DNA from 2 places in the Desulforamulus ruminis DSM 2154 genome. Region 2 is predicted to be linked to the other one. Evidence: riboswitches for the same ligand, from Rfam matches in the RefSeq annotation. Region 2 holds a riboswitch; the other holds the start of a gene.
The links. A riboswitch is a leader RNA that binds a small molecule or an ion and turns the genes downstream of it on or off. The one in region 2 is predicted to bind FMN.
Positions count from the first base shown of each region.

Region 1: linked by a shared signal. The riboswitch ahead of ribD (bifunctional diaminohydroxyphosphoribosylaminopyrimidine deaminase/5-amino-6-(5-phosphoribosylamino)uracil reductase RibD) and the one ahead of ribB (3,4-dihydroxy-2-butanone-4-phosphate synthase) in region 2 are both predicted to bind FMN.

Region 1 is NC_015589.1:1,725,753-1,741,350, reverse strand. It holds gene DESRU_RS08725 (iron ABC transporter substrate-binding protein) at 1-538, opposite strand, end outside; gene DESRU_RS08720 (FmdE family protein) at 559-1,086, opposite strand; gene recG (ATP-dependent DNA helicase RecG) at 1,459-3,519, opposite strand; gene rpmB (50S ribosomal protein L28) at 3,758-3,946, shown strand; gene ribH (6,7-dimethyl-8-ribityllumazine synthase) at 4,124-4,591, opposite strand; gene DESRU_RS08700 (bifunctional 3,4-dihydroxy-2-butanone-4-phosphate synthase/GTP cyclohydrolase II) at 4,629-5,855, opposite strand; gene DESRU_RS08695 (riboflavin synthase) at 5,871-6,521, opposite strand; gene ribD (bifunctional diaminohydroxyphosphoribosylaminopyrimidine deaminase/5-amino-6-(5-phosphoribosylamino)uracil reductase RibD) at 6,506-7,648, opposite strand; FMN riboswitch at 7,745-7,872, opposite strand; gene DESRU_RS08685 (acetate/propionate family kinase) at 8,309-9,496, opposite strand; gene pduL (phosphate propanoyltransferase) at 9,553-10,200, opposite strand; gene DESRU_RS20805 (hypothetical protein) at 10,723-10,866, shown strand; gene DESRU_RS08675 (tripartite tricarboxylate transporter substrate binding protein) at 10,941-11,927, opposite strand; gene DESRU_RS08670 (UxaA family hydrolase) at 12,068-13,228, opposite strand; gene DESRU_RS08665 (UxaA family hydrolase) at 13,237-13,515, opposite strand; gene DESRU_RS08660 (TerC family protein) at 14,245-14,934, opposite strand; gene DESRU_RS08655 (tripartite tricarboxylate transporter substrate binding protein) at 15,023-15,598, opposite strand, start outside.
Region 2 is NC_015589.1:2,793,338-2,808,935, reverse strand. It holds gene DESRU_RS13850 (IS110 family RNA-guided transposase) at 1-802, shown strand, start outside; gene DESRU_RS13845 (DUF6544 family protein) at 1,185-2,036, opposite strand; gene DESRU_RS13840 (stalk domain-containing protein) at 2,273-3,142, shown strand; gene DESRU_RS13835 (methyl-accepting chemotaxis protein) at 3,296-4,126, shown strand; gene DESRU_RS21530 (hypothetical protein) at 4,213-4,344, opposite strand; FMN riboswitch at 4,615-4,762, shown strand; gene ribB (3,4-dihydroxy-2-butanone-4-phosphate synthase) at 4,879-5,520, shown strand; gene DESRU_RS13825 (nitroreductase family protein) at 5,644-6,153, shown strand; gene DESRU_RS20920 (hypothetical protein) at 6,219-6,362, opposite strand; gene DESRU_RS13820 (LysE family translocator) at 6,545-7,180, shown strand; gene DESRU_RS13815 (response regulator) at 7,216-7,584, opposite strand; gene DESRU_RS13805 (ferritin family protein) at 8,346-8,663, shown strand; gene DESRU_RS13800 (hypothetical protein) at 8,740-9,129, opposite strand; gene DESRU_RS13795 (hypothetical protein) at 9,317-9,502, shown strand; RNA gene ssrS (6S RNA) at 9,558-9,735, shown strand; gene DESRU_RS13790 (cation diffusion facilitator family transporter) at 9,877-10,839, shown strand; gene DESRU_RS13785 (2-thiouracil desulfurase family protein) at 10,938-11,438, shown strand; gene DESRU_RS13780 (BON domain-containing protein) at 11,513-12,052, shown strand; gene DESRU_RS13775 (Fur family transcriptional regulator) at 12,207-12,632, shown strand; gene DESRU_RS13770 (metal ABC transporter ATP-binding protein) at 12,668-13,411, shown strand; gene DESRU_RS13765 (metal ABC transporter permease) at 13,426-14,280, shown strand; gene DESRU_RS13760 (hypothetical protein) at 14,565-14,786, opposite strand; gene atoS (two-component system sensor histidine kinase AtoS) at 14,963-15,598, shown strand, end outside.

The sequences.
Region 1 (15,598 bases), 1.1 Mb from region 2:
TGGCGCAATGCTCCCGGGTGCCCATCACCTGTCCAATCAGTTCCAGCGCCGAATAAAAGCTTTGGTCAAACATACCGTCAGGATAGATGCCGATGACAGGAATTCCGGTTTTCTGCGCTACATTATTGATCGTGTCTTCATCCGTCAAGGCAAAGATTACGTCGGGCCCGAGGGTTACCAACTCTTCAATATAACAGGTATCGTTATTTCCGCCGCTCCCAACGGACGCAAGGGTTGCAAAATGCTGCGCATTGATAACGGAATAAGGCATAGCCGATTGATTCTGCTTATCCATATCCGTCACGCCCACCAGTTTATCCGCGCAGCCGGCGTAAGTTAGGATACGGGCCGCTCCGCCGATGGCGGCGATAGTTTCTATCTTCTCAGGGAGCTCCACCTGACGATCAAACGCATCCGTAACCATGCGGGACCCGGAGGACGCCGGAGACGCTTTAGAGGATGCGGGATCCACGGATGTACACCCGTTTAAAATCAATACAAATGCCAAAAGGATTCCCATGAACTTTTCTTTGATCATAATTTCCCCTTTCTTTTGAATTACCAGCCCCGGTCATAGCTCTTAAAGCAATCGGCGCATACCTTTTTGCCGTCCTGCAAATGCATCTTATGTTCGGGAGCCCCCTCGCCGCAGAGTTCGCAGGGGATTGTTCGGAACAGCCGTGCTTTCTCAGGCAGATCAAATTCAGGTTCGGAAAAGGAAAATATTTCGTCAACGGGCGCTTTTAACAGATATTCCTGCCACTGCGCCCGGTCCATGCCCTCCTGTTTTTGCAGTTTGAGACAAAGGCGCAATTTTCTCCCGTTTCTCCGGTTAAAAAAAGAAAAAGCTTGTTTACCGGTCCCCCGATAAAGTAGATTGCCTTTGCCCAGGGTGCAGCTTAAAAGGGCTTGCACCGCATCTACTCCGCAGGCATCGTTCTCGGTAACACATACAATTTCCTCATCTTCAGAAGTCCCCACTGCCATTTTTTCATAAACAGCCTGGCAGGCCTTGAAGCCGATGGCAAGACCGGGGCATTCATGCCCATGGAAAGCAACCGCCTTGTCCCATAATTGCTTGTTCACAATTCATTTCCTCCTTTATTTTAAATATGCCAGTACAAGGCGGTGTCAACTTCTTTCTGTCATAACCCGCCTTTACACTGAAGTATAAATGTTCAGTAATAGCCCCTAATCCTTTTTGCACATAAAAAAAGCCCTCAAAGAGAGCTTTCAAGCTTCTAAAATAATAGCTTCATGCTAAAATTGACAATAAACAAGGGCTACATCAATGATTAAGCAGAATTCCACCTCTGCCCTATATGTATTCCGTATACATATATTTTCATTTCCATTTTATAGTATAGGATAATTGTGTACATGTCAATAAATTTGCAGAACTCTCCACTGCCAAAAAGTCTTTTTACAGGGTCCATAGGAGATATAGGATCCCCACACTTAACTAATTTCACTGTATTTTACAAATTCGGGAAACCGTAAAGCAAACTGGTTTAACAGTTCCCGATGCTGAGGCAGACGCAAATCCGGATCGTCTTTTAACAGTTGCCGGGCTTCTGCCCGGGCCTGCTCAATCTCCCGCTGATCCTTGATTAAACTGGCAATCTTAAAATCCGGCAGGCCCGACTGCCGGGTGCCAAAAAACTCTCCCGGTCCCCTCAGTTTAAGATCCTCTTCAGCCAGAATAAAACCGTTTTGCGTCCGGCACATGGCTGCCATCCGTTCCCTGGCTTCCCTGGTGGACGGATCCGCCACCAGAATACAGTAAGATAAATGCTTCCCCCTGCCCACCCGGCCCCGGAGCTGATGCAGTTGGGACAAACCAAACCGCTGGGCATCCCAGATGACCATCACGGTGGCATTGGGGACATCCACCCCCACTTCAATCACCGTGGTGGATACCAGAATATCCAGCGAACCGCTGCGAAACTCTCCCATTACGGCTTCTTTCTCAGCGGGCTTCATTTTACCGTGCAGCAGGCCCACTGAACAGGTGCTTAAGGCCCGCTTCAACCGTTCATGCAGTTCAATGGCCGCCTGAGTATCAATCTTTTCCGATTCTTCCACCAGCGGACATACTACATAGGACTGCCGGCCCTCCACAGCCTGCTGCCGGATTAACCCCACCGCTTTCCCCGCCTGGGACAAGCTCAAATGATAGGTTTTAACAGGCTGTCTGCCCGGAGGCAGCTCGTCAATGACAGATGCCTCCAGCTCACCGTAAAGGGTTAAGGCCAGGGTTCGCGGGATGGGCGTGGCGGTCATCACCAAAATATCCGGCCTGTGTCCTTTATCCTGCAGGGCCGCCCGCTGGCGTACCCCGAAACGGTGCTGCTCGTCCACAACCACCAGAGCCAGTTGCTTAAACTGCACCGGCCCCTGGATCAGGGCATGGGTGCCCACCACCACGTCAATTTCTCCTCCGGCAATCTGCTCCAGCACTTGTTTGCGGCCCCGGCGGCTGCCTCCGGTCAGCAGCGCCACCCGGATGCCCAAGGGCTCCAACAGTTTGCCGACGCTGGCGGCGTGCTGCTCTGCCAGCAGTTCCGTGGGGACCATAAGGACACTCTGCAGTCCGGATGCTGCCGCTTTGTACAGGGCCAAAGCCGCCACAGCGGTTTTGCCGGACCCCACATCTCCCTGAAGCAGCCGGTTCATGGGCCGGGAAGCCTCCATGTCCCTCTCAATTTCCTGCCAGACCCGTTTTTGGGCCTCTGTTAATTGGAAAGGCAGGATGTCAGCAAAAGATTTTACAACCTTACGACTTTTATAGCGGTGGCTTTTTTCCTGCCGGTTGGTGCGGTCCTTCTGCAGGCAAAGCCCCAATTGAAAAAGAAACAACTCTTCCAGGACAAAACGCTTTCTGGCCCGCTGGCAGGCTTCCATGCTGGTGGGGAAATGGATTTCCGCCAGCGCTTCGGCAACACAAGGCAGATGATACCGGTCCAGAATTTCATCCGGTAAAAACTCCGGCAGATTCGCTCCGACTCCGTCCAAAAATCCTTTAATCATGCTCCGAAAAAAACGCTGGCTAATATTCTCGGTAGCCGGATAAATGGGGACAATTCTTCCGCTATGCAGGCTTTCATCACCCTCCAGCACTTCATGATCCGCCACCTGGATCTGGGGTACCCCAAAACTGCGGTCCATTTTACCGGTAAGCAGCAATCTTTTCCCCGGAGGGTACTGCTTTTTGATATAGGGTTGGTTAAACCAAACGGCGTAAAAAATTCCCGCCTCTTCTTCCAAAGCCAGTTTTGTGAGGGTCAGCCCCCGTCTGGGTTTTGTCTCCTGGCCGGTAATGACGGTTCCCCGGACGGTGGCCAAATCCCCGTGAGCAAAGGAGTGGGCCGGTCGAATGCTGCTCCGGTCCTGGTATTCCCGGGGAAAATGATAAAGTAAATCCCCAACGCTTAAAATACCGATCCGCTCCAACTGTCTGGCCCGCTGGGGTCCCACTCCTTTGAGAAACTGCACCGGTTTTTGTAACAGCAAAATCATCACCTCATCCAGGTCATGAAGGTCCGCCTATAACCAAAGTTTTTTAATCAATGATTAAAAGGCACAAAAACATATGTTCTCATTATAACATGGCATTATTTTCCTGAGAAGTATTTCTCCATAAAGTAACATAAGTAAAATACCGTTTGATTTTACCTTTATTTGTGGTATACTAATTCAGTGAGCTTGTGAGAGGATTTATGGACATAGAAGGTGTGTCCCTAAAGGAGGTGTAACAATGGCCAAATGCGAGGTTTGCGGCAAAGGTGTTGCCGTTGGCATTAAATTAAGCCACTCCCATATTCGGACAAAGCGGACTTGGTCTCCCAACCTGCAAAGGGTAAAGGCCATCATTGATGGTTCCCCCAAACGGATTATGGTTTGCACCCGTTGTCTCCGGAGTGGAAAAGTACAGCGTGCTATTTAGTTACACCCCGTAAATAAAAACGACAAAAACGGCCAAGGGCCGTTTTTTTGTCGTTAGAGCTAAAACGTATTCCTCTGAGGTCCTGTTGTTAGACTATGGGGTATGCTTAAGGGTCCTGTACAGGACTCTCAAGGAATACGGCATAAGACTAGCAACAGGCCCCCAAAGAAACACCCCTTAGGCTAATTCTTTTAACAAATTGGCCATCTCCAGAGCGGTATTGGCAGCATCCCAGCCTTTATTACCGGCTTTGGTGCCGGCCCGCTCAATGGCCTGTTCAATGGTATCCGCGGTAATTACGCCAAAGACCACCGGCAGATCGGAATCCAGACCCACCTTGGCCACTCCTTTGGAAACTTCGGCGGCAACATAATCAAAGTGCGGTGTTGCCCCGCGAATAATGGCTCCCAGGCAGATGACCGCGTCATAGCGCTTTAAGCCGGCCATCTTTTTGGCCACCAGAGGTACCTCAAAGGCCCCCGGAACCCAGGCGATTTCAATATCGTCCTCTTCAACGCCATGCCGCTTCAAGGCGTCAAGAGCCCCGCCCAGCAGCTTATGGGTGATAAACTCATTGAAACGCCCCACCACAATGCCAAATTTTAATCCGTTCCCTACTAAATGTCCTTCAAATACTTTTGTCATATCCTCGATCCCCCTGTTTCTGTTTTAGATGCTCCTATTAACTGGTCTTTTTATTTTGATCTGTTACCGTGAGCAAATGGCCTAGTTTGCATTTCTTGGTGCTTAAATATTTTGCGTTGGCCTGTCCCGCCGCGATTTCAATGGGCACCCGGTCCACCACTTCCAGACCGTGACCTTCCAATCCTGCTATCTTCCGAGGATTATTGGTTAACAGGCGAATTTTGCTGAGCCCTAAATCAACTAAAATTTGTGCGCCAATTCCATAGTCCCTGAGATCGGCGGGAAAACCCAGGGCCAGGTTGGCTTCCACCGTGTCAGCGCCTAAATCCTGCAGCTTATAGGCTCTGATTTTATTTAACAGGCCGATTCCCCTGCCCTCCTGACGCATATAAAGCAAAACACCGGTCCCCTCTTTTTCAATGGCCTGCATGGCTTTGGCCAACTGATCCCCGCAGTCGCAGCGGCAGGAACCAAAAACATCCCCGGTTAAGCATTCCGAATGAACCCGGACCAAAGGGGCTTCCACACTGGAAAGATCCCCTTTCACCATGGCGATATGCCCCTTGCCGTCCAGCAGGCTTTCATAGGCCACCGCTGTAAAATCCCCAAACTTGGTGGGCATTTTGGCAGAATCAACGCGTTTAATAAATTTCTCGTGGCGGCTGCGGTATTTAATTAAATCGGCAATGGTAATCAGCTTTAGATTATGGGTTTTACAAAATTCCACCAATTCCGGCACCCTGGCCATGGTGCCGTCGTCCTTCATGATTTCGCAAATAACAGCGGCAGGCTTTAGCCCCGCCAGGCGGGACAAATCCACCGACGCCTCGGTGTGGCCGGTGCGCACCAGCACTCCACCCTCTTTCGCCCGGAGGGGAAAGATGTGTCCGGGACGGCGTAAATCTTCCGGCTGTGTGTCCGGATCCATAATCTTCTGGATGGTCAGGGCCCGTTCAACAGCGGAGATCCCGGTGGAGCATTCCTTGGCATCCACAGATACGGTAAAAGCGGTGCCGTGGGGGTCGGTATTATTGCTGACCATCGCCGGCAGCGCCAACTGATCCAGCCGTTCCCCGTAAATAGGCATACAAATCAACCCCCGCCCGTGGGTGGCCATGAAATTGACCGCTTCGGTGGTCACCTTCTCGGCGGCCATGATAAGATCCCCCTCGTTTTCCCGGTCCTCATCATCCACCACCACCACCATTTTCCCTGCCCGGATATCTTCAATGGCTTCTTCAATGGTATTAAACGTAAATGTCACGTCCGTCTTCCTCCTTTATAAAAATCCGTTGGCCGCCAAGAACTGGAGGTTCAGTTGGGAATTTTCCCTTTGTTCCCCCCGGCCCTGCAGTAAACGTTCAATATATTTTCCCAACAAATCCGCTTCAAGATTTACAGTCTCTCCGACTTTTTTACTGCCCAGCACGGTGGCATGGGCGGTGTGAGGGATCAAGGAAACCTGAAACCGGTCCCGCTGGAAACTTACCACCGTAAGACTGGTGCCGTCGATGGCAATGGAACCTTTGTTGATGATGTATTTCATGACCTGGTCCGGCGCCTGAACCATAACCAGGGTGGCAATATCTCGTTTCTCCAGACCCACAATGGTCCCGATGCCGTCCACATGGCCGGATACCATGTGCCCCCCCAGCCGGTCCCCTAAGCGCAGGGCTCTTTCCAGGTTTACCCTGCTGCCCGGCCGTAATTCCTTTAAATTGGTCTTGTCCAGGGTCTCTGCCATTACATCGGCTGTAAATATCCCGTCTCCAAAGGTAGTAGCCGTCAGACAAACTCCATTCACCGCGATACTGTCCCCCACCCGGGCATCTTCCAGCACTTTGGAAGCCAGGATATGCAGCTTGGCGGAGTCGGATCCCCTAGAAACATTCTTAATGGTTCCAATCTCCTCAATTATTCCAGTAAAGATATTCTCTCACCCCTTTTTGAGGTATATCCGGTAAAAGCAAAGTCTCCCTCCAGGCACTGAACAGAAACATCGTATAATTGGGTTGCGTCTTTAAGAGCCTGAACCCCGTCCCCCCTTATGGCTCCCGGAGCACTATCCCCGCCAATAATCTTAGGGGCGATAAACCAGACCACTTTGTCTACGATGCCTGCCGCCAGGGCGGAACCGTTTAACTTCCCGCCCCCTTCAATTAAAATCTGGGTTATTTGCTTTTCCCCCAGTAATTCCATTAATTTCACCAGATCCACCCGGGGGCCCGGACCCGGGACAACCAGTACTTCTGCCCCGGCCGCCATTAAACTGGCCCTTCGTTCAACGGGAGCCGCTTCGGTGGTGGCAATCATGGTATGGGCTGCGGATTCCTGCAGCAATACCTTGGCTGCGGTGGGAGTCCGGGCCAAACTGTCTACCACAATGCGGACGGGGTCCTTTCCCCTTCCTTCAGGCAGCCGCGTCGTCAGAGAAGGGTCATCGGCAAGAATGGTATTGACGCCTACCAGGATGGCATCCACCCTGTCCCGCAGCCAATGCCCCTGTTCCCGGGCCGCCTTTCCGGTAATCCACTGGGATTCACCACCGGCAGTGGCAATTTTACCGTCCAGGCTGGTGGCCGACTTTAAAATTACAAAGGGGCGTTTAGTGGTAATATATTTGATAAACGCCTCATTTAAGTGCATTGCCTCCTGTTCCAGGACACCGGCCTTTACTTCCACACCGGCCTTTTTTAAAACTTCCAGGCCCTTCCCGGCAACCAAGGGATTGGGGTCGGTCATGGCCGCCACCACCCGTTTAATGCCTGCCTTGATTACCGCTTCCGTGCAGGGACCGGTCCGCCCGTAATGGCAGCAAGGCTCCAGGGTGACGTATAGGGTGGCATCCCGGGCCTGTTCGCCGGCCTCCATCAGAGCAACCACTTCGGCATGGGCGCCCCCTGCTTTGGCATGAAACCCTTTCCCAATAACCTGCCCTTCCTTGACAATAACCGCCCCCACCAGGGGATTGGGGCTGGTGCGCCCCCTGGCTCTGGCAGCCAGTTCCAGGGCCATTTGCATATAATGACTGTCAGTACCCGCTTCCAACGGCTTCATCTCCTGTTAAAAAAATTAAACCCCGGGATACCCCAGGGTAAGAAAAACAATAGGAGAACGGCCCAACAAAAAATTGGTTTTTTGCCGGGCAAAATCAATCACCTTCTCCCATCCAGACTTTAACTGTCGGCTCTGGCATCTCACCAGATCTGCCCTTGCGGGCTCGCGGGCTCGGCTAAAGCCATACCGCCGGTAAGGAATTGCACCTAACCCTGAAGGTCTTTGTTTATTAAACTAAGATCATTATATTCCCGGGTTTGTTCGTATGTCAACCGATAATTCTTCAGGTTAAGGCAGCCCACAGGGCCGAAAGAACCCGCAATCCCCTTAACGGTCAGTATATTTTTGTCCTTATTCCACTGCTTTATTTTGCTCAGCCCGGGTTAATAAAATGTAATGAAGGAGAATCCTGCAATCAAAAAAATAAGGGCTCACCTGAACAGGTGAGCCTCTTTGGGCAGTTTACCGTCTTGCCCCGGACTATTTCGTGCAACCCTCTTTGCAGTGGGCGGTTTCCCGCAGCATCCAGTGTTTAATAAACATGGTTCTCACCTCCCGGCCGGTACTTTCTCCCTTAAAATTATTATATAGCCGGGTTCTTACATTATTAATAACAATTTATGATTTTTATCTTACATTTTTATACAATGGGGATTTCTTTTAAACTAAAGCCTTTGTTTCCCTGGCAATCATTAACTCTTCGTTGGTAGGCACCACCATGGCCGTAATTTTGGACCCGGGCTTGCTGATAATGATTTCTTTGCCACGGGTATTGTTGTTTTCCTCGTCCACTTCCAGACCGGTATAAGCCAAGCCCTTTAAAACTCTGGCCCGCATATCTTTTGAATTTTCACCGATGCCGCCGGTGAAAACCAGCAGGTCTAGACCGCCCAGTGCCGCCGTATAGGCGCCAACATATTTAATGATGCTGTAAGCAAACATGCTCAAAGCCAACTCCGCCCGCTCGTGACCCTTTTCAGCCGCCTCTTCCAGATCCCGAAAATCACTGCTGACGCCCGATACACCCAGTACCCCGCTTTTCTTGTTCATCAGATCATTGATTTCGTTAACATTGAGGTTTTCCTTTTCCATAATAAAGGGAACCACAGCCGGATCCATATCGCCGGTACGGGAGCCCATGGGAAGTCCCGCCAGCGGTGTAAAGCCCATGGAAGTATCGATAGAAGCACCGTTCCCCACCGCCGTAATACTGGAACCGTTGCCTAAATGGCAGACCACAATTTTTAACTCATTTAGGGGCTTTCCTAAAATTTCTGCCGCCCGACCGGAAACATATTTGTGGGAAGTGCCGTGAAATCCATACCTGCGGATCTTGTATTTCTGGTAAAGCTCATAGGGAACGCCATACATATGGGCGTATTTGGGTATGGTCTGGTGAAAGGCAGTATCAAATACAGTTACCTGGGGAGCATGGGAGATCAGTTCCCGGCAGCTCTTAATGGTTACAATGTGAGGGATGGTGTGTAAAGGAGCCAGGTCGGCAATTTCCTCCAGTCCCTGAATCAATTCATCGGTAACCACCATGGATTTCTTGAAATTTTCTCCACCGTGGACAATCCGGTGACCAACGGCCTTGATGCTGGAAACATCGTTGATGGCTCCGTATTGGGGATCAGTAATACACCTTAGAACAATTTCCATGGCTACCTTATGATCAGGCAGATCCTGTTCCAGCACCAGTTCTCCGGTGTCCGAAGTTTGCTTGACTTTGGAGCCATGTAAGCCGATTCGTTCCGCCAGGCCGGATAAAAGAACCGTTTCCCTCTCCATATCCATTAATTTGTATTTAATTGAAGAACTGCCAGAGTTTACGACCAGAATGAGCAACGTTTTTCCTCCTTTAGTGTGAGCACAAAGATATTCTTTGCTGGAAAAAGGCGATGTTACTTGACCAGTTCAGAGATATGACCGTGAATTTTATAAGCATAAACCGTATCCCCGTTCCTGAGACCCACCGCGTTACCTTCATCGGTGTCCACATGCATTTCCAGTTTATATTTATCGCTTACCCGAACCAAAACATCACCAAAGATGATGCCTCTAGGCCCCTTGGCCCGAACATAAATTCTATCCCTGTCTTCAAGACCATATTTTTCAGCATCGGAAGTATGCATATGAATGTGACGGGCAGCAATAATGGCCCCTTCCTTTATAGTAACGGAACCTACCGGTCCCACCAGGGTGACGGAAGAAGAACCGGACAGGTCGCCGGAATCCCGCAAGGGAGCCTTAATCCCCAGTTTAAAACAGTCGGATATGGACAGTTCCACTTGGCTTTGCTTCCGCTCCGGTCCCAGGATGCGAACCTTTTCAATCACTCCCTTAGGACCGACCACCGTTACCGTTTCTTCACAGGCATACTGATCGGGTTGGGAGAGTTCTTTAAACTTTTTCAATTCATAGCCGGGACCAAATAAGGTGTCAACATCTTCTCGGGTAAGGTGCACATGGCGGGCTGAAATACCTACCGTAACAGGAATGGGTGTGATTTCTTCAGGATTCACTTGGGTTGGAGAATCTTCTTTTAACATGATTTATCCACTTCCTCTTTTTAAATTTGTTAAAACCTTGCTACATAAATCACTTTGCCGGATACAATTATTTTAAAACCCATATTTTAAGATTTTTGGACTTTTTATAGGTTTTGTTTTTGCAAAGTTACTCAAACAGAAATATTTTTCCACTCAGGCATGATGGTCATACCAACCCCTGAATGTAATACAGCGTCCAGGATTATTAATACAAAACAACGAAACATCAGGCAAAAATTTATGCAATTTGAAGAGATTGTTCAAATTTTGTCTTGTACTTGACTCAAATAAATTTTAACGACTTTCCCCGTTTATTTCAAGTCACTTCCATGACTTGCTTTTCTGAATTTTACCCGCCAAGAAAAAGATCATTTATAAGACAGTTTTTCCAAGGTAAATATTTTCATAAGTCCGCTTTATTATTAAATCTTTCAATCATTTCTTTAGGCTATTGTTCGATGATATCTTTCTTTTCGGGAAAAAATATGCATGAAGGTATTGAAAACAAAGGAGGTAAAAAAGATGAGTAATGAAAAAAATAAAAAGCCGGGTTCTAAAGGTTGCCTCTGGCATTGGGGTAATCAGGTTACCTTAAAAGATTTAAATATTGAAACGCCCGGTCCTCAGGCAAAGGTTCATCCATTAACCCAGAAAGCCCCCGAGTAAAGTTTAAAGAAAAATGATCCGGATAACGCAGTGATTCACTGCGTTATCCTTTATAAATTGATTATAAAAATTCTTTATATAAGATGGAATTTCATTAACAGTCTCTCGGCCTGTTTCTGCTGCTCCATTACATATTTCTCAAAGGCAGGACCGTCCAGGTATTCTTGAGGCTGACCGGCCTCTTCCATCTCTTTAATATAGTCCGGATCAGCGGCCATCTTCTTAAAAACCTTCCGCAGGAAGGTCAGGTTTGCTTCGGGAATCCCTTTGGGAGCTACAAAGCCGCGGCGGATGTCGGATACCACATTATATCCCTGCTCGGTTAAAGTGGGAACCTCCGGTAAAGACTTATACCTCTCGGGAGTAGCGATCCCTAGAATGGTCATCTGATCCAAGCCGCGCATGACATCGTTGTAATTGCCCATCATGACGTCCAGCTCGCCGCCCAGCAAAGCCACATTTTGATCGGTTGCCCCTTTATATACCACCTGATCAACCTGGATGCCGGCTTTATCCTGGAAGTCCAACAGGGCTATGTGACAGCCGGTAAAGGTACCCACAATGCCTACTTTTAATTTTCCAGGATTGGCCCTGGCAAATTCCACCACTTCATTTACATTTTTAAATTTACTGCCTTTTTTAACAACCAATACCTGGGGATCTGTTACCACCTGAGCAATATATGCGAACTCTTCCGGTTTGTATTGCGCTCCCTGCAGGGGTTGCAGCACAATATGGGGTACGTTAATGCCGCCAATGGTGTAGCCGTCCTTAGATGCTTTGGCAATTTCCGCAAAGCCTATAGCGCCGCCATCACCCGCTTTATAAGAAAACAGCCATGGCTGTTTAACATATTTATTCCAATACTTTTGCATGATTCGGGCCTGAGCATCGCTGGATCCTCCGGCCGTAAAGGCAATAATCATGTTTATGGGTTTTTCAGGATAGCTGCCGGTCCCCTTTTCTTCCTGATTTTTACCTTGGCCGGTGCAGCCTGCCAGCATGGAAGAAGATAAAAAAAGAACTGTCATCAGTAGGGCAAAAAGATTATTCTTACGCATGGATATCCCTCTCAATCGAAACCATAAAAATTTTAAAACGATCTCTTATGTAATCATTTTATAAGCTGCTAAATCAGACGTAGGCAAAGGTGCTGAATAAACCAGCACCTTTACCCGTATTACAAGCTACATTCATTTTATTAAGCGGAACGATACAACTTGGTCAAAACAAACTCCTTATGACCCAGGGTTTCCGCATTGGTCATCCGGCCGTTCAAAGTACGGATCATGATGTCCATCAGCGCATCCGCCGCTCCGTCCAGATCCATCTCGCCCCGCAGAATGCCGCTCAGGTCTACGTCAATGTGCTCCGACATGGTGGATACCGTAATGGGGTTCGCCGATACCTTAATCACCGGCAGAATGGGGTTCCCTACAATGTTCCCCTGGCCGGTGGGGAAGAAGTGGCATACCGCTCCCGCGGCGGCCATCAGGGTTAAGCACTCCGCCGCTGCCGAGGAGGTATCCATAAAGTGCAGCCCTTTCTTCGTGGGCGCTTCCGCCGGAGCCAGCACACCCTGTACTTTCGCCACTTTACCGATCTTCTGAATGTTGCCCAGGGCTTTTTCCTCAATGGTGGTCAAACCCCCGGCAATGTTCCCCTGGGTGGGCTGAGTACCGCACAGATCCACACCCTGGTCCAAAATGAACTGGTTGTAAGCCGTCCAGGTCTTCATGAACTCTTCCCTGATTTCCGGCGTCGCGCAACGCTCCGCGACCAGATGCTCCCCGCCGGTCACTTCAGAAGTTTCCCCGAAGAACAAGGTCAGGCCCATGGGATCCAAACGGTCGTATAAACGGCCGATGGAGGGATTGGCGGCCAGGCCGGAAGTGGTATCCGACTCACCGCACTTGGTGGAAATGGTTAACTCATCAATGCTGCATTCTACTCTTTGCAGTCCGGTGGCATACTGAACGAATTCCTTGGCTTTCCAGGAAGCCTGCTCCACGGTTTTAAAATCCCCGTTGCGCTCAATGGAGAAGCCCGCCACCGGCTTGCCGGTCTTAGCAATGCCTTCCACAATCAGATTGGTCCAGTTGGGTTCAATGCCGATGACCACGACCGCCGCTACGTTGGGGTTGCAGCCGGTGCCGATCAAAGTACGGAAATGCAGTTCCAAATCTTCACCAAACTGCAGACGGCCGTAGGGATGGGGCAGGGCCATGGTGCCCTGGACATGCTTGGCCACCGCTTCACAAGCAGCGTTGGAAATATCGTCCACAGGTAAAATAATGACGTGATTGCGGCAGCCTACGGCGCCGTTCTCCCGGCGATAGCCATAAAAAGTGGGGATAGACATGATTGGGTTTACCACCTTTCCGTTTTTAAATTATGGGTGTGCACATGCTCACCCTTTTTAATGGCCTGTACGGTTTTACCGATGGGCACGTGATACTTGATTACCCTTTCACCGGCAGCGATATCTTTCAGGGCGATTTTGTGGCCCAGGGGAATATCACTGATAGACTGAATCTCAATGGTCTTGTCCGAGTCCTGAACTTTCCCGGTGACTGCTTCGCCGGCTTTAATGTCGGCTACGGCTACACCAACCATGTCTGCCAGGTCGTGTACTAGGAACTTAATCAACTTAACTCCTCCTTTTTGCTCTTTTTATTATTCATTTTGTTGGAGATAATCTTTCTTATCTCCGACAAAATCAAGCACTATCCTAAGGACGCTGTACAAACTTTATATTAAAAAATGAATCACATGCCCTTACGATTTATACCCAGATAGGAGTGACGTAATAGGTATGAGGTATTACCATTAATTTTACTTTTATCTACCCAATCTCGTCAAGCCAGTAATGTCATATAAAGGACTTTGTACAAGTAATAATCTTCCTTTATCTTTGTTTTAATTGTGATTTGAGATGTTTTCTAAATAATTCGGATTAGCCAAAAATCACCTTTTTGAAATCCTTGGATCGTTAATATTCTTCTATTTAATAAAATGGCTGATCAAAAATACAAGGGATTTAGGGATTATACTTTAGCGCTAAGGGAGTTCCGTCTTTTCTAGATGATTAATACAGCCCTAAACCTTTTATTTGTGGTTTAGGGCTGTATAGCAACTCACACTTTTCATAAAGGAGGTCATTCCCCCTTTCTCTTATACCCTAATGCCTAACGTCGGTATAGGACAATTATGTTTTGATTAAGCAGCCTGAAAATTGGTATTGCCGGTAACTTCATTCCACCACGCAGTCAAAGGTATTTTCTGATACAGAAAATACCTTTGATCCTTCTTATTGAAGCAGCCCTAAAATCTAAGCGTAAAAAGAGTCGCTGCTTTTTGAGCCGTGAATAGCTAAAGCTAACAATGTCCTTCCTGGGAGGCAGCCTGCCGTTTGTTCAACCAAATCCCCATTACAATAACAAAGGCGGTCAGTGCCACAGGAATCAGCCAGTGTAAAAAGCTTACAGAACCATGAAGCAAAGCGCTAACATGCCTGTCGCCGGTAATCATCTCCCCGGAAGTATAACCAAGCAATCCGGCTCCGAGGTAAACAATAATTTTAAACCGTTTCATTAACATCATTACAATCTGGCTTCCAAAGATGATAATGGGTATACTGATGGCCAAACCGATGATCAGCAAGGGTATATTTCCTTTGGCCACCCCGGCTACGGCCAGAACATTGTCCAGACTCATAAGAAGATCGGCTACAACAATGGTTTGAATGGCGTCTCGTAAGCAATCCGCCTCTTTGCAGGCCTCTTCCTCCTCTTCCCCTACCAGTAATTTTACTGCAATGGGAATCAGCAGGATTCCTCCAATGACCTGAACATAAGGCAATTTAAGAAGAACCACAGCAACAGTTGTTAAAATAATCCGCAGACCGATGGCTGCAAAGCTGCCCCAAAAAACCGCCTTTTTTTGTTGGTCCACCGGCAGTTTGCGGCTGGCCAGGGCAATAACAACGGCATTATCCCCGCTTAACACAATGTTAATCACAATGATGCTTAGCAATGCAGTAAGAAATTCGGAAGAAAAGAACTCCACGAATCATCCCCCTCCCTAAAATAAACTTTCTGTGTGCAAGATGTTGTACGGCTTACCTTATTGAAGGGTAAGCCGTAAGAAACATTTTCTATTTGTTCAATTCATATTTTTCAACCAGAGGTTTGGCCTCTTCATTGTATTGTTTAACCAAGTTCTCTAGTTCTTCGCCACCCAGATACTCCGCAGGCTGACCGATTTTCTCCATATCCTTCAAATATTCGGGATCATTGCAGATCTTTTCAAATCCATCCCGAAGAATCTTCAACACGGCCGGATCAATATCCTTAGGAGCGGCAAATGCACGACGGATATCGGATACAAAATCGATATTCTGCTCTTTAAAGGTGGGAACGTCCTTAATCCAGGGATGACGTTCCTCGGTAGCAATGGCAAGAAGCTGGAACTTGCTCAGATCCCGCATTACATCATTCAGGTTGCCAACCATGGCATCCACGTGTCCTCCCATCAGAGCCACGTTTTGTTCCGAAGCCCCGGTGAAGGGTACGATGGTAAGCTCAATACCCATTTTTTCCATAATCTGCAGCGCTGCAACGTGGTGGGCTGTGAAAGTACCAACAGTAGCAATGGTCATTTTGCCGCCTTTTTTCTTGGCTTCAGCCACAAATTGCTCCAGATTGGTAATGGGGCTGCCCGCTTTTACCGC
Region 2 (15,598 bases):
CGCATCATATCATATCTCCGAGCTGAAAGCACTAACCCGGCACCGGTTTCGTATGCTTTCTATACGCTCTAAACTGAAAACGTCCTATAACCGGCAGCTTACGATCCTCTTTCCGGAGCTTCATACGGCCGTCTGGTCCATCCATCAGAATTCTTGTCTTGCCCTCCTCAGCCAGTTCCCCTCCGCTCAGGCCATCGCCCAATGTCATTTGACTCGCCTTACGAGCCTCCTTGCAGAAGCCTCACAAGGAAGGTATGGCAGAGAGAAGGCGATCCAGATTCGTGAGCTTGCCAAGGTTTCTATCGGTTCCTGCTCTCCTGCGCTCAGCTTCGAGCTGGTCCAGACGATTCAAACCGTCCGTTTTCTCCAGACTCAGATCTCTGCCATCGATGCCCGTATCAGGGAGGTTATGGTGGCGCTTGATTCTCCCATTCTCACGGTACCGGGCATATCTTATACCCTTGGAGCCATCATCCTGGCCGAGGTCGGCGACATTACTCGCTTTGCCACTCCGGCTAAGCTCCTTGCTTTTGCCGGTCTGGACCCTTCTACTTATCAGTCCGGTAAGTTCTCCGCCAATTCCACTCCGATGGTCAAGCGCGGTTCCTCTTATCTCCGCTGGGCTTTAATAAACGCCGCTAGACTTATTGCCATGCGCGACCCCACCTTCAAGTCTTATATGGCGAAGAAAAAATCCGAGGGTAAGCATCAATTTGTCGCTTTGAGCCATGTCGGCAAAAAACTTGTTCGTGTGATCTTCAGTCTGCTTAAAAACAACTCCATTTTTATCCCTCAGGCCTAACCATTCCTTTCTCTTTTTGCTGCCGGATATCCCGACAGTTTGCTTAAGCATGCCTTTTTTCGCTACTACTTTTTTACTTCCTTCTCTTATTTTTCTCTTGACTTCATATAGTTGGTCTCCTCAAAGTAAGTACCAAAACGTTAGTTATTATATCATTTATAAAATCGTTCTCAAAATGCCATTTTATTGTGAAATATTTTGATATATTTAGTATCGCTTATAAGGTTGCGGCTTACCAAATTATCCAGTTCTTTAAGCGGGATAGGGACCTTTGAAAAAAACTTATGTTTTAGAGATAAAAAATAGGGCTCGGCTTGTGTACTTTGCTTCTGTTATGCAAAGACGAAACCGGACCCGGACCCGGACCCTTAAGAGCAACTGCTTATTTAAAGTTCCAACAGTTATATTCAACTTCTTTCACGTTGAAGCGGGCATAGGGATAGTCCCCCGCTGCCAAATGCCAGACGCCTTCCCCATAGGTTGGAAGCTTTACCCCGTTGATCTCGGCGTAATCTCTGACCGGAGTTGACCATCTGACTCTTTGATAGGATTGGCCTACCGTGGTATAGTACCGATCGTCGGTAATAAAATTGGTTAGTTCTCCCCGGGTATTAAAATATAATAAGGCAGATACTTTGCACCCGTTATCGTTAAAAGTGCCTTTAGCCGTCCAGGCATCCACGGTTTCCCATTGGATTCTTTTATCAATCAGGGTGGCGGGCGCCATTAAACACATATCGTTAAACAAGGTGACCGTTTCACTGATATCCATTTCCGGGCCTTTGGCATCGGCCACTGTAAATAAAGATGCCAGTTTAATCAGCATGTTGCCCTTGCCGTTCTTGTAGGAATCCAGACCGACGATGGGCAGGCCGAACATTTTGGCCTGGATCAGGAACATGCGGGTAGGAGATTCATCAAAAAAATTATATTGCTGGGTTTTAATCTTAAGCCAATCTTTTTGAGGATCCATCTTCATTTCACCCTCAAAGGTAATTCGAACATTTTGTATTTTTTCTTTACCGTACACACCCACATAGGCAAGATACTTTTGAACCGGTTCCGGCAAATGCCGGCTATCATTTTCAGTTACAATAAGGTTTTCCGATCTTTTAATACGATTTAAACCCTGCACAACCTCTTGTTTATAGATCCTTTTTATGCCCCGGGATTGATAGATTAAGACAAGGACGATCAAGAACAAGAAAAGGAAAAAGATCAGTTTCTGATCCATGGGATCACTCCTTTTTCAATGCTTATGAAAAACTTGACCCGAGGGTAATTTGCTAATGTTATCATGCCACAATCCCAATGATTAAACAAAAATTATTTTTAATTAGTATTGGGTGGCTGGAGGAGAGTTGGGGTGTTCCCCGGTTGTCAATTTAAAAGGAATAGAAAAGGAACCATATTGCATCTCCAACGTCTAATTAGGTAAGCAAATTTTTATCAGCCGGGGAGGGATTTCATTTGAGACGAAAATCCTTAGGGTTTTTAGCCATAATTTTTTTAGCCGTTGGAGTATTTTTGCCGGTAGCCGCCTTTGGAGCCACCAGCAGCTTAAAAATTGGTCTGCCCAATCAACAGGTGGAGGATATCCAGGTTACGGAAACAAAAGAAGAGGTGTTTAAAAAGAAGGGCACCCTGGATTTTGTTTTGCCCAAGGGGGTTACCTTTACTTCTATGCCGGTGGTTGAGGTTTCGGACGGGGATTTGAAAATTGATTCCATCGACAATGATTTTAATTCAGAGGGAAGAGAGTACATTGCAGTGAAAGTGAAAAGTGAGAGCAGTGTGCCCAGTACCATTAAAATTTCCGGCATCCGGCTTACGGTGGATCGTTCGGTTCCGGACGGTCCGGTGTATCTGGAGCTTTCCGGGGAGGCCATCAATGAAACGGCCTCGGTTTTTCCCGGAAGTGACGTCTTTAAAATACAGCTTGGGGAGGTTGTTGGCTTAACCTCGGATCAATCGGTTGCTTTCAGTGTTGGCTCCCAGGTTTATTATGATAACGGCCAGGCCAAGGTAATGGACGCGGTTCCTTATATTAAAGACAGCAGAACCTTTGTACCCCTTCGTTTTTTACTGAACGCCTTTGGTATAGAGGATGAAGCCATTGCTTTTGACAACGGGAAAGTAACCATTCATAAAGGATCTCAAACCATTGAATTGTTTGTGGCCCAAAAACAAATGATTTCCGACGGCAAGACCGTGGCACTGGATGTTTCTCCGGAAGAACAGCAGGGACGGGTCATGTTACCTGTACGGGCTGTGGCAGAAATTTTGGGGGCTCAGGTTTATTTTGCAGAGGATCAAATTATTATGACCATGGCGCAGTAATTGAGCAGGAGCGATACCGCCTCTTTAAGGGCGGTATTTTTTATGCCGGAGATGAATGGAAGGGTTATGATTGTAATGGATTCCTGCAGGAATATATTCCATAAAGTAGAACTTATAGACAATAATCGACAAATAAAAGAGAGGAGCCTGTCTGTGGCAGAATATAATTGGGCAAATGCGATTAATTTATTAAAAAGTGTTAAAACATTACTTGGATCAGAATACGCAGTGGTTGTAAGTGATCTGGAAACCTTTAAATACTACGAACCGGGTACTTCTCTCGATCACGGTGTAAAAGCCGGAGATCCCATTAAACCGGGAAGCATGACTGAGAGGGTGCTTCAGGAGAAAAAACGTGTTGTAACCAAAATCAGTGATACCAGCCTTTACGGGACGGCCTATTTGGGTCTGGGTTGTCCCATCTATGATACGGAAGGCAATGTCATCGGCAGTGTAAGTGTTTTCCAACCAACCACCACCCAGGATATTCTGGTGGAGAATGCCCGAAAATTGGAAGAATCGCTGGATGTCATTGGACAAACTACCGGTGGTTTAACCGCTACCTCCCAGCAGTTGGCAGCCACGGCGACCAATTTGTCCGGACAGGCGGATTCCATTAACCATAGTGTACAAAAGACCGATGCAGTGCTGAACTTAATTAAGGAGGTGGCGGCTCAAACGCATCTGCTGGGCTTGAATGCAGCCATTGAAGCGGCCCGGGCCGGGGAACAGGGCCGGGGTTTCAATGTGGTTGCGGAAGAAATTCGTAAATTAGCGGCCAGGACCACCGGGTCCGTAAAGGAGATTGCGGAAACGCTGAACGTCATCAAAGAGGCCATAGGCGATTTAAGCGGTCAAATCCACCAAATCGCTGCGGCTTCCGAAGAACAAACCGCTTCCGTAGAGGAAATTTCCGCTTCAGTTAATGAGATTGTTTATATGTCCAAAGAGTTATATCATATTGCCGAAAGATTAAATAAATAAAGGATTTCTATTTCCTTTATTCATTAAATTGGTTTTTTGTCCCAAAAATCAGCCCCTGGGCAGGTTCTCCCAGGGGCTGGCGGTAATTAGTCTTCGGATCGACAAACTCCAAAGCTGCCTCCGCATAACAATAAAATAAGAATTAAAAAGATGATAAAAGACATGTTACCCAAACCACCGCCACAACCATCATCACAGCCACCATATCCAAAGCCCATTGTATAGCCCCCTAAAATTTATTCGAGCCTTTTTACCCGATGGTTATTATATGGAGGCTTTGATTGAATCGTTACAGCCCATCATGGAAATACTAAATTTGCCTAAGGGCAAATATATTCTCCGTTTAGGCCCGGTCTCATTGTGCCGGGCCTATAAATATTTTCCTATAAGCAAATATCCGTGCTTTTATATATATTGACAGGCTTTGCCGCGTTTCCGAAAGGGATGGTTGACAAACCGTAATGCCGGAGTATACTACAAAATAAGTGACTTATTCTCAGGGCGGGGTGAGAGTCCCCACCGGCGGTATCCCAATGATCAATGGGGAGCCCGCGAGCGCCCTTCTTTTTTGAAGGGGTCAGCAGAACTGGTGAGAGGCCAGTGCCGACGGTATAGTCCGGATGGAAGAGGATAAGACAGTCAGCCTATAAACCTCAGTCAACCTGAGGCATGTTTGTGTTGCTTGGTGTTTGCTGCCTGTCTCATTGCCCCGATTCTGGTAGGTCCGACTATTCTATAGGAGGCGTATTACTTTGAATCAGACTTTACTAACCCAATTTGGTAACCCGGAGGAGCGGGTCGAGAGGGCTCTGGACGCACTGCGCCAGGGCCGTGGTGTTCTGGTAACCGATGATGAACAACGGGAAAACGAAGGGGATATTTTCTTTGCTGCGGAGTCTCTGACGACTGGTCAAATGGCCATGTTGATTCGTGAAGGCAGCGGGATTGTCTGTCTTTGTCTGCCGGAGGAAAAAGTTCGGGCTTTGGAACTGCCCATGATGGTTCAAAACAACACCAGTTCTTTTCAAACGGCTTTTACGGTTTCCATTGAAGCCGCCCGGGGAGTTACTACCGGAGTGTCGGCCGCTGACCGGGTTGCCACGGTAAAGGCGGCCGTTGCCGATCAGGCAGGCCCCCAAGACCTTCGGCGCCCCGGCCACGTCTTTCCTTTAAAAGCCAAGCCGGGTGGGGTGCTGGAACGTCCGGGCCACACCGAAGCCAATGTTGATTTAATGCGGCTTGCCGGATTAAAACCTTACGGTGTACTGTGTGAGCTTACTAACCCGGATGGTACCATGGCCCGTTTACCGGAAATTTTGGCCTTCTCCGAAAAAAATGATATGCCGCTGGTTACTGTAGAGGATGTAATCCGTTATCGGGAAATGAACGAATAAAAGGATAAGAGAAATGTCTTTCCGGCATTTCTCTTATCGTTATTTTTGCAGTTTAAGGATTTTGTAGGACCTACAGATAAAAGGAATTGGAAATTCATATAATAATGACAGGGAGGGATTTATGTGAACTTTCAAGAGCTTATTCAAAAAAGATACAGTGTCCGGGCTTATAAAAGCGATCCGGTTCCCCCGGAGGCGCTGCAGCAGGTTCTTGAGGCGGCACGCCTTGCGCCCACTGCCGTAAACAAGCAGCCTTTTCAGTTGATTGTAATTCACACAGAAGGCAGGAAAGAGGAGTTAAAGCGTATTTATAAAGGCAATTTTTTCAGTGAGGCACCGGTATTAATTTGCATCTGTGTGATTCCTGCCCAGGCCTGGTCCAGAAAAGACGGAAAGAACTATGGCCTGGTTGACGCAACCATTGCTATGGATCACTTAATTCTGGCGGCAACAGAGCTTGGGCTTGGGACTTGTTGGGTGGCTGCTTTTGACCCGGATGCCGCCCGTGAAATTTTGGGACTACCCGATGAGGTTGAGCCAGTTGCTTTCACTCCATTGGGGTATCCGGTGGACACGCCCACCCACACCAGCCGCAAGCCCTTGTCCGAATTGGTAAGATATGAACGCTGGTAATTTCCTCTGTTTATCGTTTCATGGTACATTATGTAGAGTCACCCGGAAATGGGTGACTTTTCTTGCTAAGGTCTCTTTTCAGCAAGAATTTCTAAGGAGTTGGCGATTCTTTTCATGATACACAGGAAAGGGATGGTTAGACCGATGGAAGTTAGCATGAATAAGCCAATTCCAGCATGTCCGTGATGATATCGATGAAAATAATGCATCCAAACACCTCCTTAGACTTTAGTTTTAACTTTTCTATAAAAGAAAAACGGTAAAGATATTGGGAATTGGACCATTTCCTTTCTTAAATTATAAGGGATTTATAAATCTTTTACCCAACCTTGTATTTTCGTTGATTGATCGATAAAATAAGGCCAATAGATTTTACCGGGAGGTTGCTTACATGGATATAATGAATATTTTGTATTTTCTCGGAGCATCTGTCTTGCTTACGCTGATGCCCGGCCCCGATATTCTTTTTGTTATTACTGAAAGTATATCGAAAAGCCAAAAAACCGGAATTTTTATAGCTCTTGGATTATGTACCGGTCTGATTGTGCATACAACGGCTGCGGCTTTGGGAATTGCGGCGGTATTGTATCATTCGGCGGTAGCCTTTCAAGTGGTTAAGTTTGCCGGGGCCTTGTATCTTTTTTATCTTGCCTGGCAGGCCTTAAGGGAGAGAGGAAACAGCAAGGAAGAGGTTCTTTCCGCCTCTGCACAGCAAACTTTTTTTGCCCTGTATCGCCGTGGAATTTTCATGAATCTTTTGAATCCAAAGGTCAGCCTCTTCTTTTTAGCCTTCCTGCCGCAATTTGTTTCACCCCGGGCAGGTTCAGTAGCATTACAAATGGCCTTGCTGGGAGTCCTTTTTATGCTGCAGTCCTTGGTTGTTTTTACGACAGTTGCCTTGTTGGCCAATCGATTTGGTAAATATCTCTTCAATCATGAAAAATCAGCTCTTTGGATCAATCGGGCTAAAGCCGGAATATATACTTTCTTAGGTGCCCGCCTAGTGTTTTTAAGCAAAGAATCATAATAGAGAGACTCAATCATACTGTATCCGTCGGCTTTCTATAAGCTGCCCATGACCGCTTCAATGCTTTTTAATAAACGGTGTTCTGCTACCGGCTTAATTACAAAATCCCGGGCACCTAGAAGCAAACACTCTTTAAGATAGGCAGATTGCCCCATGGATGTAACCATAATGATTTTCGCTTTGCCGTCAATACAAAGAATTTCATTCAGAACTTGTACCCCGGTGATGTCCGGCAGATTGATGTCCAGAATAACCAAGTCCGGTTGAAGCTCCGGATACATGGCAATGGCCTCGGAACCATTGGTCGCTTCACCCACTACCTCATGATTATGGCTGGTAAGGATGCTTTTAAGAAAAGTTCTTTGTAATAAACTATCATCCACGATAAAAAAACGGTGACGCATTTTTATACCCCCATTAGAAATTTAATGGCGTTAAATTAAGTTAACCTTCAAATGGAATGGATGTCAATGGTTAAGGGACAATATTGTTATGTCAATAAAGATATTAAAATACTAACCCCTGGCCGCAGCCAGGGGTTTTTCAAAATCGAACTTCCAGGGCGCCCAAGCACCTGACGGTAAAATCCGAGACGGATTAATCTGGGGCCGTGGAATCCTCTTTGCTCCATAATATGGAAGTCAAGTTCTGTGTGTTACAAGGTTGCTGGTACTTTATATTTTTTATCCTGATGGTAAAACACGTATATAAAAACTCAAAGGAGGGTTTATGACGCTGGAAAATTCCTGGTTTAAGGAAATCCCTGTTACAATTACCGTCTGCAATGCAGAGGGGCCAGAAGAAAGATAAAGGAGATGCTGGAAAAGCAGACCAGCAATTATTATATCATTCAAGAAGAAGGAAAAAATTTTATTTATCCAACCCCATGGTATCAAGAGGGAATTTTTATGGGAATTACCGAGATGGTTTTGAAGTTCCTCCGGAGATCCCTAATTTTGTTCGTAAATAAACCAATCATACGTGGAAGATTTGGGGGGGCAATGGCAGAAGCGAAAATAGGGATGCAATTTTTTACAGTTTTAATGTTTAATAACCATTGATAAGTGGAATCTTAGTAACAGTTTCAGTATCCATTTGATCTGTAAAGTCATAGCCTAGGCTAAAGAATTAGTTTCAGATCAATTCAGAGGGGAGTTGTTTCGTCATGCCTGATTTTGGCAATCCCTTTGCGGGCTTTGCGGCCAAACAAAAGCTGACCCAAGGGGAATTAATCCGGGCCATAAGGTTCTTAGTGGCTGCGGAGTATGAAGCGGTGCAGCTTTACATGCAGTTGGCCGAATCCACCGACCACACCTTAACCCAAGAAGTACTCAAAGATATTGCTGATGAGGAACGGGTCCATGCCGGCGAATTTTTAAGATTGTTAAAAGAACTGGCCCCGGATGAAGAAAAGTTTTACCAGGAAGGCGCCGAAGAAGTGGAAGAAATGATTAAAGAAAGCCAAAAGAAGAACAAATATTAGCAGGCCACCAAAGAAGCAGTAAAAAACCTGGCTTCCTCAACCTTATCAGGCAGGAGGCAGCCAGGTTTTTACTGCTTTATTTCCAGGGTTTTAAATAAAATAATGAGCGTATGATGCGAAAACGTAGACCGGAAGAGCGCCAGGGTTTTTCACAGAAATGGGGTGCCTCCCCGCCATGGGAATGGACTGCGGTAGTTTTATTATTTTTCGTCTGTTTAAATTTTAAGGCATTTAAATTAGGTGCGGCTTTGGAATTTTCCTTCTCGCCCAACCTTGCTCCGGTGCTGCGCCGCCTTTCTTCTTTCATGTCCTGAGCTGCTTTAAGATTTGGGCACTGAGAGTACCTGCCGGAGACACAATACTTATTCCACCAGTTTTCAGGCACCGATACGGAAGTACGGGCAAAACCGCTGCTTCTCAAGGCATCACAAGCACAGACGCCGGTTGCATGGGGACAATTCCTCATGATGATTACACTCCGTTTTTAATTATGTTAACCCCAAATTTTGGACAATGCAACACCTTATTCCATGGTTTTGCTTTAAATCTAAAAATGTTGCAAAAAGTAATAAAAAGTATATCGCCAAAATGGTATGATAATAAGCAATATTATTTTTAGCACCTGTATTTAATAGCAATGGAGTAGTGGATCAATGAATGCTCTGGAACTAAAAGAAGCAATGTTTCAAACCCGGCTGGAGATCTTTGAATTAATGTATCAATTAAAAATCAGTTCTTGTGAGACTGAAAAAAAGGAAATTACTAAAAAGATTAAAACCTTGCAAAGGCTGCATTACTGGCAAATCAGACAATTAATGCATCTGGAAGAAAAAAATTAACTCTTGTAGCGAACTGGACTTTTTGTTATGATACTTTTGGCCAGCAGAAAAAAATCAGTTCCTGCTTTGTGCGTTGCTTGTTGATTTTTAAACCACAGTGTGTTTTAAGGGAGCTTCGCTTAAACCGTGTATACCAGGCCGCCGGAGAGTGGAAGGTAGAAAGGGTTTAGAGGGCACCCACCTGTGAGAAGCAGGTATTAAAAACACCAGGCGGACGGCTAAGCGGGTAGCATGTTAATCCCCGGGGTATGGATGACCCCGGGGATATTGTTTTTAGAAAAGATGAATTCTCCCGGGCGCAACAAGTTAAAATAAATATGCCGGACAATCAAAGGCCGTAATAGGATTAAAAATTTATGACAAGGGGTGGAGTAATGGCCCACAGCAGTGAAGCGGCAATTAAAGCGGCCCTTTTGGCCAACGGTGTGATCATGCTGATGAAATTGGGCGGGGCGATTCTCAGCGGCAGTGCTTCCATGATGGCTGAGTTTAAGCACTCGGTGGGGGATTGGGCCAACGGCTTTTTTCTTTTGATCGGCATCAGGCAATCTCAACGTCCGGTGGATGATCGTTATCAGTTCGGACATGGCAAGAGGGTCTTTTTTTGGAGTTTTATTGCCAGCCTGGGCATGTTATTTATTGGTGGAGCCTTATCTATCTACGGAGGAATTGAAAAAATAATTCATCCTGAACATTTGAAATATATTGGTCTTAATTTAGGCATCGTTGGCATCAGTATTTTGTTTGAATGTTACTCCATGTATATGGCGGTAAAGGCGATCATGCAGGAAAGTGGAGAATCGGCAAGGGGAATAAGCATGTTTTGGCGGGTATTTTCTGTACTGGCCAAAGCTACTCCGGCCACGCGCTTTATCTTTTTAGAGGATACAGCGGCCTTAATGGGGCTGATTCTGGCGGGCAGCGCCATTATTTTATCGGTTTTAACGGGAAATATTCTTTTTGACGGACTGGCTTCTATTTTAATTGGCATGATGCTTTTGTTGATCGGCTTGGCTACGGCCAGGGAAAATGTTGCTGCAATCTTGGGTGAAGCGGCTGATCCGGCCTTAATACGGCAGGTGGGGGATTATGTCTTAGCTCTGGAGGGGGTTAAGGATGTTCACAGCATACGATCCATGTGCATTGGTCCTAAGAAGTATCTGGTGGAGCTGATTATTGAGGCCAATGAGCGGCTCTGCCTGACGGAGTGTGATCGTATCAATCAGAGGGTTTCAAGGTTGTTAAAGGAACAGTTTGAAGAAGTGGCTCATGCTTTGGTGAGCATCATCAGTGATAATCATATGAAAGACTGGGCCGGTAAGCCTGTCTTACCATAAGTTTCAAGCAGCCGGGATAACTTCCGGCTGCTTTTTTATGCCTACAATGGCCCGGTTTTTGTGTTAAAATGGGGTTATTCAAGAAGCGGGGGAAAACCATGATCTTGGTGAGTGCTTGTTTGGCCGGTGTAAAATGCAAATATCACGGTGGTGATAACCGGGTGGAGGAAATTGCCGGGCTGGTTGAAAGGGGCAAGGCCATTGCCTTATGCCCGGAGGAACTGGGGGGGATGGGCACGCCCAGGGAACCGGTGGACATCGAAACAGAAGACGGGTTTGCGGTTCTGGCGGGTACAAGCCGGTGCCTGTCGGAAGACGGCCAGGATGTAACGGATCTGTTTGTTAGGGGAGCGCAAAAGGTGCTGGAGATGGCCCTGGAAGCCGGTATACAACTGGCCATTCTAAAAGAGCGAAGTCCCTCCTGCGGAAGTTCAAAGATCTATAATCGGACTTTAGAAGATCACGCAGCGGACCGGCGCACTCTGGTGCCAGGGATGGGCGTTACCGCTGCCCTGTTGACCCAACATTCTATTAAAGTGATTTCCGAAGAAAAATTGACCCGCCAGATATTGCAGGATATTGCTGAAGAACATTTTTAATTTTATTTTTATAGTGATTGATCTTCTTTTAGGGGAATAATAAAAATTAACTTAGCCCCGAAGGAGATGAAAAGATGTCTAAACAGCAGGACCAGGAATTAAAGGCACAGGTTCAGGCCTTGATTGATCAGACCAACGGATTAAAAGATTATGGGATTAAAACTCTGGTGCAAAAGGGAGAAGTACATCTGTCGGGAATGGTGGATACGCTTCACGAAAGAAGACAACTGCAGGAATTGGTATCTCGGGTTTCCGGAATTAAAAGCATTGAAAACGGGGTAACCATCAGCACGGACGGTCAGATTAATGATGGTGAGGTCACGGCGGAAGTTTATCAGGAAATGGCCCATGGGAATGTAAATTTAAAGCATATCGGGGCCGAAACCGTAGGTGGAACGGTATTCCTGCGGGGACGGGCCAATAACTCGGAGGAAATACAGAATGCCATGGAAGCGGCAACCAGAGCCCGGGGAGTCAGGGACGTAATTAATCAAGTGCAGATGGTTGAAGAGGAAGATGCTTCTCTGAAAGAGATTTTTCATAGTCAGGTCAACAATGACCGTGAAGAAAAGGATGTAAAAGACGGGCTGGATATTGAAAATACACTGATGTAGTTAACGGGAACCCCAGGGGTTCCTGTTTTTTTAGAAAAGCAATTTGAATATTTCTGAATAGATAAAAACTGGACCCAAGTACATATTCTTGAGGAAATGGTATATTAGTAGTATAATTTTAATAGTAATAATTACGAATTAGGAGGGAACACCCTTGACCGGTGAAATGTATTTCCTTAACCAGCTCCAAGCCAAGGGTTATAAAATAACGCCCCAGAGACAAGAGCTGCTAAGGACCTTTTTGGAAAGTCAGGAGAAGCATCTAAGTGCCGAGGATATTTATAATCAAATTGTTAAAAAGTTTCCCAGCATGAGTTTGGATACGGTTTACAGAAATTTAGCCGTGTTGCAGGAACTGGGGATTTTGACGGAGTTAAACTTTGGAGACCGGAAAAACTTATTTGAGATGAACAAAGCCGGACATCACCACCACCATCATCTGATCTGCACCAAGTGTGGTGAATCCCAGGAGATTGACTTTTGTCCTTTGAAATATTTAGATCAAAAGGCAGTAAAAAACTTTAAAATGGAAAAACATAGTTTTGAAATTTTTGGTATTTGTGCAAACTGTATGGAATAAGTCCTCTAAGGCCATTGAAAACGGGAGTTTGGTTTATGAAAAAATCCATTGTAGCATTGGAAAAGGTAAGTTTTTCTTACGGGTGCCACCCGGTATTAAACAACATTAGCCTGGCCATTGAACCGGGTGAGGCGGTGGGCCTGGTAGGTCCCAACGGAGCCGGGAAAACCACCCTGCTAAAACTTATCTTGGGGCAGTTAAAGCCTCAAGGGGGCAGGGTATATATTTTAGGTGAAGAGGCCCATCGTTTGAGGCGGCGGCATCGGGTCGGTTATGTTTCCCAACGGGCGACCCATTTTAATAACGACTTTCCGGCCACACTGAGGGAAGTGGTTGCCTCCGGTCGGGTTGCCGGCCGGGGCTTGTTCAGGCCGTTATTGAGGACGGACTATGCTGTAGTGGATCGGACATTGGAAATGTTGGGTTTAAAAGAATATCAAAACCAACCGGTGGGCTGCTTGTCCGGTGGGCAGCAACAGAGGGTGTTTATTGCCAGGGCCCTGGTGGCGGAACCGGTCATGCTGGTTTTGGATGAGCCAACCGTAGGAATCGATGCGGCTGCTGTGGCCGCTTTTTGTGATCTTCTGCGGAGCCTGAATCGGGAACAAGGCCTGACCCTGCTGATTGTTTCCCATGAACTGGAGGAGTTGTCCTCGCTGATCACACGCCAATTGTATTTGAACGGACAACCCTGTGATTGCAGTTGTCATTCCTATACCTCTCCTCAACTTCAGCAGCAAAACTGCGTCAAAGGTTTGGAATTAAATTATGCCAAATAAAACGGGAGTTAAAGATGGAAATCTTTCAGTATGAGTTTATGCACCGGGCCTTTTTAGCCGGAATCATCGTTGGCCTCATTTGTCCCACGGTGGGTCTGTTTGTAACCCTGAGAAGGATGTCCATGATCTCGGACGCACTGTCCCATGTCTGTCTATCAGGGATTGCAGCAGGCCTAATGACAGGGATACATCCCATTTTAAGCGCTTCGGCTTTTGCTGTTGCCGGTGCCTTGGCCATCGAAAAATTAAGAGATGCCTTTAAAAATTATTCCGAAATATCCATTGCCATTATTTTATCCACCGGGGTTGCCCTGGGGGCCATCTTGCTGGATTTAGGCAAAGGGTACAGTGCTAATTTTATGAGTTATCTTTTTGGCAGTATTGTGGCCATCAATGTGAAGGACCTGCAAATCGTGATGATCATGGGATTTTTTATCCTGGGTGTGATTTTGCTGTTAAAAAAAGAGCTTTTTTATATTTCCTTTGATGAAGAGTCTGCCCGCATGAGCGGTATAGCGATAAAGCCCATTACCGTTACCTTTACCGTATTGACGGCCCTGACCATTGCCATTGCCATTCGGGTGGTGGGGATTTTACTGGTTTCTTCGCTGCTGGTGCTGCCGGTGGCAGCGGCCATGAGATTGGCGAAGAGCTTCCGCATGGCCCTGATCATTTCCGTGATCCTATCGGAAATGGCGGTGGTGATCGGTCTGTTCGCTTCCTTTTATATCAACCTGGCTCCCGGTGGAGCCATCGTGATGACCTCGGTATTTTTGCTGCTGGGGACCCTGGTCCTATGTCAGTGGCAGCGGTACCCGGTTAAGGCGGGTCAAAAGGTGCAGCAGTATCAGGAAGAAAGCAGTCTATAAAACATTGAAATAAATGTCGCAAAACTATTTTTCAAAAGCGCGCCAAAGAACCGGCTAATAAAAATAGAACACGGATTGAACGGATGATACGGATTTACGCGGATTTTAAATAAAGATTTAAAAATCCGTGAGATCCGTGGGAATCCGTAACATCCGTGTTCTATTTTTGTTATTTTTTAGAAAAAGAGCTGCGTAATACGAACCATCCTATTTGCAACCGCCATTCACTTTGCAAGGGGTTTATTTCCGATTCTTTAGCCGCAGAACCGCAGGACCGAGAAAAATTAATCCCGGTTAATATCGTGCTTCATATCCCGCATGCCGGTTTTAATGGCGATACCCATCTTGACACTTTTTTGTGTTCCGTGGCGGTGAACACTATTTAATTGGGCTTTCTGGGATTTAATTTCCCTGGCTTGGGGATGACCAACCGGCCGGTGCAAATTTTTTTCAATTTCCGGCAGTTCATGGATTTCTCCTTTAGGATATTGATCAATGGTTGTCATTGGCTTCACCTCCCTGAATTTAAGTTTATTTTGCCCAAATAGCACCAGCTAATGACCAGGATTTTTTAATGGAACATTAAAAGCTGACATGCTAAGATAGGTACAAACCAAAATAATCAGGTGAGATGATGATCAATAAATTTAAAAATCAACTTATTTTTCTCATTGCTATTTTTATGATACTGCCCATTTTAATTATCGGCGCCATGCATTATATGACCAATCACACCAAACCGGTGGTTTTGGATGAACAACGGGAAAATTTATCCCAAGCAGTGCTTGAATTATCCCAACTGCTGCCGTCGGATATTTCTTTGCTCATGAAGAAACAAACCGTGGCCAGTGCCCCTAACCGTACGGAACAAATTAAAGCTTTAAACAGGGAACTGGCCGGTGCGGCCATGAAGGTATTTCAGAAGTACCCCGGGATTGAACTGGGGTATTACTCGCCGGATGTTAAGGCCGTGGTGGTTCAGATGGGTCAGGACGGTCATCTGCCTTATATGGATTTTAAAGACATACTGGTGGATGTTTCCGAGGATACCCAGTGGTCGGAGCAAGCCCAGTGGAAGGATGCCTTTGACAAAGTGATCTGGACCCGGAAACCGCTGGAAATTGTCTTGGGATCACCGGGAAACCAGAAGCTGGTTATTTTTTCGCCTCTGCTGGCTGAGGATAAAGTACAGGCTGTGGTATGGGCCGGAGAACGTCTGGGGGGCATAAACCAGGAGATCCTGCAGGCCGAGAGCTTTGCCTATACCGTTATTTTCTTTGGGTTTATGCTGGGGCTTTGCAGTACGTTCTTTTTGCTG